DNA from 2 places in the Bacillus sp. BC08 genome. Region 1 is predicted to be linked to the other one. Evidence: riboswitches for the same ligand, from Rfam matches in the RefSeq annotation. Region 1 holds a riboswitch; the other holds the start of a gene.

What was found. Region 1 has a riboswitch for S-adenosylmethionine ahead of ACXVYO_RS00705 (peptide ABC transporter substrate-binding protein). Riboswitches for the same ligand answer to the same signal wherever they lie in the genome.
Region 2: it holds a riboswitch for S-adenosylmethionine, as region 1 does, so the genes downstream of both, ACXVYO_RS01355 (bifunctional O-acetylhomoserine aminocarboxypropyltransferase/cysteine synthase) here and ACXVYO_RS00705 (peptide ABC transporter substrate-binding protein) in region 1, are expected to answer to the same signal.

Annotation. Positions count from the first base shown of each region.
Region 1 covers NZ_JBTGPA010000007.1:50,001-53,202, forward strand. The annotation lists gene proC (pyrroline-5-carboxylate reductase) at 1-214, shown strand, start outside; gene ACXVYO_RS00700 (aldo/keto reductase) at 216-1,049, shown strand; SAM riboswitch class I at 1,203-1,307, shown strand; gene ACXVYO_RS00705 (peptide ABC transporter substrate-binding protein) at 1,441-3,081, shown strand.
Region 2 covers NZ_JBTGPA010000008.1:97,458-100,659, reverse strand. The annotation lists gene metA (homoserine O-acetyltransferase MetA) at 1-508, opposite strand, end outside; gene ACXVYO_RS01355 (bifunctional O-acetylhomoserine aminocarboxypropyltransferase/cysteine synthase) at 492-1,790, opposite strand; SAM riboswitch class I at 1,883-1,988, opposite strand; gene ACXVYO_RS01350 (chloride channel protein) at 2,308-3,202, shown strand, end outside.

The DNA.
Region 1 (3,202 bases):
CGATGAAGCAACCGCAAAACACCTTGTCATTCAAATGATTTCCGGCTCTGCTTCTATGCTTGAACAAACGCAAGATCCAGCTAATCTCCGCGAACAAGTAACAACACCCGGTGGTTCCACAGCTGAAGGCCTCAAAGCTTTATATGAATATAATTTTTCAGAAGCAATTCAAAAAGCAGTAGAAGCAACAAACAAAAAAGCTAGGGGGAAATAATATGAATTTAACAAGTTTAAAAGACTATACAACATTGCATAACGGTGTAAAAATGCCTTGGTTCGGTTTAGGTGTTTTTAAAGTAGAAGATGGTTCAGAAGTAATTGAATCTGTAAAAGCAGCAATTAAAAACGGCTACCGCAGTATTGATACTGCAGCAATTTATCAAAACGAAGAAGGCGTTGGACAAGGGATCCGTGAATCAGGTGTTTCACGTGAAGAATTATTTATTACATCAAAAGTATGGAATAGCGATCAAGGATATGAAACAACACTTCAAGCATTTGAAACTACATTAGAGAAATTAGGTCTAGAATATTTAGATTTATATTTAGTACATTGGCCTGTAAAAGGGAAATATACTGAATCATGGAAAGCGTTAGAAAAGCTTTATAAAGATGGCCGTGTTCGCGCTATCGGTGTGAGTAATTTCCATATTCACCACTTACAAGACGTATTTGAAATTGCTGAAATTAAGCCAATGGTCAACCAAGTGGAATACCACCCACGTTTAGCACAAGAAGAGCTGCATGCTTTCTGTAAAGAACATAACATCCAACTTGAAGCTTGGTCACCATTAATGCAAGGCCAACTGCTAGACAACCCAACATTACAAGACATTGCAACAAAATATAGTAAATCAACTGCACAAATTATTTTACGCTGGGATCTACAAAACGAAGTTGTAACAATCCCTAAATCTATTAAAGAACATCGCATTATTGAAAATGCAAATATATTTGATTTTGAATTAAGCGCTGATGACATGAAAGCAATTCAAGCTCTAAATGAAGATCGTCGCGTTGGTCCAGATCCAGATAACTTTAACTTCTAATAGAAAAACCACTGCCATATGCAGTGGTTTTTTTCATTAGAGAAAACTGAAAATTTAAACTATATTTCATTTGGTTGACACTTCATTATCCAAGGTGTAATATTTTGAATTATCAAAGAAACACAAAAATTAATAAAGTTTATTCGTTTACTCATTGTATCAAGAGAGGTGGAGGGACTGGCCCTTTGAAACCTCGGCAACAGGTTCATTTTGAATACTGTGCCACTTCCTGCAAGCTTTATGCTTGAAAGATAGAATGAGGGACTTCGTTTATATACGGGTGCATAACTTGTACGTAAAAATCCCTCTTTCTCAATATGAAAAGAGGGATTTTTTTATTTTTCATTTCCCTCATCATCATCCAAACTTAATTATTTAGGAGGAAAATCAAATGAAAAAGAAGTTTGTACCCGGTATTGCATCAGTTGTAGGAGTAAGTATTTTATTAACTGGTTGCGGTAGTTATAAAAACGAAGCAAGTGGAGCAAATGCAAAAGACGAGGCGCCTAGTAAGCAGGTTTTAAACTTATCTTCACCTACTGAAATACGAACAATGGATACAGCTCGTGCTACAGATACTGATTCTGGTCAAGTAATGAGAAACGTATTTGAAGGTTTGTATAATCTTGGTGAAGGTAACAAACCTGTCCCTGGTGTTGCAAAATCTCATGAAGTAAGTGGCGATAAGACGAAATACACATTCCATTTACGAGATTCAAAATGGTCAAACGGCACTCCTGTTACTGCGAAAGACTTTGTCTTTGCTTGGCAAAGAGCTGTTGATCCAGCAACAGCCTCTGAATATGCATTTCTATTCTTTGATATTAAAAATGCAACAAAAATTAACAACAAAGAACTTCCAGCCGATCAACTTGGTGTAAAAGCAATTGATGACCATACGTTTGAGGTAGAATTAGAACGTCCTGTTCCATACTTTATTAGCTTAACAGCGTTCCCTACATTTCTACCAATTAACGAGGAATTCTTTAAAGCACAAGGTGATAAGTATGCATTAGAAGATAATACACTCTTGTACAACGGAGCTTTTACACTAAGCGATTGGAAGCACGAACAAAGCTTTAAATTTAAGAAAAACCCTACCTATTGGGATAAAGATACTGTCAAACTGGAAGAAATCAATTTTAACGTCGTAAAAGAAAAATCTACAGAAGTAAATTTATTCGAGTCAAAACAATTAGATCGTATCAAACTAACATCTGACTTCGTTGATAAATATAAAAAGGATGCTAACTTTAAAGAACGTCCAAACGTAGGGGTACAGTTTCTACGTATGAATCAACAAAACAAAGTACTTCAAAACGTTTCTGCACGCCAAGCAATCGATCAAACAATTGATCGAAAATCCTTTGTAAATACGTTATTAAATGACGGCTCTACACCAACCTCTAGTCTCGTGCCGAAAAACTTTGCAAAAGGACCTGACGGAACAGATTTCCGTGCTGCAAACGGCGATTTAACAAAGGTTGATACAAAATCTGCTCAAGAATTATGGAAAAAAGCAAAACAAGAACTTGGGTCTGAAAAAATAACGTTAGAACTATTAACAAGTGACGGTGACCTTGAAAAGAAAACTGGTGAATTCTTAAAAGGACAACTAGAAAAGAATTTAGATGGCTTAACGGTAAATATAAAGCCGCAACCACGTAAACAACAAGTTTCACTTTTATTAAAAGGTGACTACGAAATTGGAATTGACGGCTGGAGCCCTGACTTTGCGGATCCAATTACATTCCTTGAGCTATTTACAACGAATAACCCTTACAACTTAGATCATTACTCTAATAAGGAGTTTGATGAAACAATAGCAAAAGTAAAAACAACTTTAGCTGGTGATGAAAAAGCTCGCTGGGAAGCATTACTAACATCCGAGAAAATATTATTTAAAGACTCTGTTATCGCTCCTCTTTACCAAAAAGGCGAATCTTATTTAGAACGTTCTTATGTAAAAGGAATTGTGCAAGTAGACTTTGCAGGTCAATTAAACTTCAAATGGGCAAAAATTGAAAAATAAAGCGAAACTTTAATCAGTTAGGTTCTCTTCATCCCCACTGATTATTAACCCGCACCAATTGTTTTTTTAGCAAAACATATGAAAAGCAGGTTCCTCACTACGAGGAAATCTGCTTTTTTAA
Region 2 (3,202 bases), on a different contig from region 1:
GTTCAAATACACCGAACATTTTTTCCTTAAGAGGATACTTTGGAACGCCATAATGATGATACAAACCAGCCTGTGCCCCCCAGCAAATATGAAGCGTAGATGTTACATTCTTTTTTGAATACTCCATAATATGTTTAAGCTCTTCCCAATAATCTACCTCTTCAAAAGAAAGAGTTTCAACTGGTGCTCCCGTAATAATAAGTCCATCAAATTTCTCATTCTCAATATCACGGAATGTTTTATAGAAACTCGTTAAATGTTCCTGTGCTACATTACGAGACAAATGTGATTCCATATGAAGTAAATGAACATCTAATTGCAACGGCGTGTTGCCAATTAAACGAAGCAATTGCGCTTCTGTATCTTGCTTTGTAGGCATTAAATTTAATATAGCAATTTTCAATGCCCGGATATCTTGTGTTTCTGCTCGCTCCTTCGTCATTACAAAAATATTTTCCTCCTGCAACACTTTGCGAGCTGGTAAATCTTTATCAATTATGATCGGCATGTTCTTTGCCTCCGACTAGCGCTGCTTCTAAATCTGCAATAATATCAGAAACATCTTCTATACCGACCGATAAACGAATTAAATCTGATGTAACGCCAGCTAAACGCTGATCTTCAGCACTTAATTGTCTATGCGTTGTGCTAGCGGGATGTATGACACAAGTTCGTGCATCAGCTACATGTGTTACGAGAGTTGCTAGTTTTACATTTGCGATAAATTCTTTCGCAGCTTCTAATCCTCCCTTAATGCCGAATGTTAAAACTCCACTAGCACCTTTCTTCAAATACTTTTGTGATAACGAGTAATTTTCATTACTATCTAGTCCCGGATAATTCACCCATTCAATACGTTCATGGTTAGCAAGCCACTTAGCAACCGCGAGGGCATTTTCACTATGACGCTCCATTCTTAAATGCAGCGTTTCTAAGCCGATATTGCTAATATACGCATTGAATGGGCTCATACAGTTTCCGTAGTCTCTTAATAATTGAACACGTGCCTTCACAATATAAGCTGCTGCACCAAAATTTTGAACGTAACTTACGCCGTGATAACTTGGATCCGGTTCAACAAGTTCAGGATATTTCCCATTTGTCCAATCGAAGTTCCCTCCGTCAATAACAATGCCACCTAACGAACTTGCATGACCATCAATATATTTCGTCGTAGAATGAACGATAATATTTGCTCCATGTTCAAATGCTTGGCATAAATAAGGAGTTGCTAATGTATTATCCACGATAAAAGGCACTTCCAACTCTTTCGCTGCATCTGAGAATTCTTTGAAATTTAAAACGTTCATCGCTGGATTTCCTAGCGATTCCGCATAAACGAGTTTCGTCTTGTCATTAGCAAGGGCCACAATTTCATCAGCAGTTAAATTCGGATTAAAGAATGTAACATCGATACCAAGCTTACGTAAGCTCACCCCAAATAAATTAAACGTTCCACCGTAAACTGTGGAAGAACAAAGCAAGTGGTCTCCGCTACTACAAATATTTAAAACAGCAAGCATAATAGCAGCCTGCCCGGAAGCCGTTGCAACAGCTCCTACACCACCCTCTAAATCCGCTAATTTCTGCTCAAATGCAGCTAAGGTAGGATTTCCAATACGCGTATATATATATCCTTCTGCCTCTAAGTTAAATAAGGCTGCTAAATCATCCGAAGTATCGTATTTATACGTTGTACTTTGATAAAGTGGCAAAACACGCGGCTCACCATTCTTTGGTGTATAGCCACCTTGCACACAAATTGTTCCTTTTCCCCATGATTCTCCCATCTCTCATTCTCCTTTCTTTTATACAAAATAAAAAACTGCTCCTTTCCTGAAAACAAGAAAGGAGCAGTTTGAAAACACGCTCTAAAGGCTCTTTCTTATCTCTCAGGATTTATTACCTGCAGGATTTGGCACAATTCCGTTATACGGCTGTTGCCAAGGTTTCATCGGGCCTGTCCCTCCACCTTTTCTTGATAAGACTATGCAATTACCGTTGATTTTATAGCAATAATTTCCTAATGTCAATCAGTTTTTCTGAATGTTCTAAATTAACTACGAAGGATTTGACATGCATAACAAAAGAAATATATTCCATATTCATTTGAAAAAGACCTTTTAAAACCTACGATTACTATATAGAATTAAGTAAGTAGTTTAACTGTATACATTTCAAATTCTCACGAGACCTCAATATATTGAATAAGCCAACCTCTCAAAAAGATACTATACATATTCATTTCATTTCGCAGAAGCATATTTAATCCTTTCGACATTAAAACTCACATAACGGAGGTATAACATGACAAACACAAAGGACATGCACTATATGCTCGTCCTATACGGCATTCTTTTAGGCTCTATAGTAGGAGCAACAGTCTGGCTATTTTTAGTTACAATAAATATCGGTATTCACTTTATTTGGGAGTACTTACCTACTATTTTCTCTTCTCCTCCGTATTACACTATTTGTGTCACAACAATCGGTGGTATTCTCGTCGGTTTAACCCAAAAATACTTCGGCACATATCCACGTCTTATGCCGGAAGTGATGGGTGAATATAAAAAAACAGGTAGAATTGAATACCGTTTTGTACATAAAGCTACTTTAACTGCAATTATCGTTTTAATATTTGGTGCTAGCTTAGGTCCCGAAGCAGCAATTGTTGGCATTATCGGTGGACTTTGTACATGGGTAGGAGACCGCTTTACATTCGCCTTAAAAGGAATGAATGAACTAACAGAGGTTGGAATTGGTGCTACTTTAAGTGTAATTTTTAATGCGCCATTATTCGGTTATTTAGCTCCAAATGAAAATGAGGGTGAGCAAATTAACGAATTTTCTAAAGAAAAAAAAGCAATTGTATATTTAGCTACCACTTTCGCTGGTTTTTCCGTTTATTTATTGCTTAGTAAATTCGATAATCGCGGATCCTTTATCGTTGATTTTGGGGAAGGTTCCCTTTCTCTTAATGAATGGATTGCCTTTCTACCACTCGCTAGTATTGGTGCTATAATTGGCTTCTTTTATTTCAAATTAGAATTCACATTAGAGAGACTAATCCATCCCTTAAAAGAATACAAACTATCGCTTGGAATTATCGGTGGTATTTTATTAGGAATTACAGGGACCTTTCTCCCGTACACGTTATTTTCAGGAGAACATCAATTAAAAGATTTAGTTGTTGAATGGACCC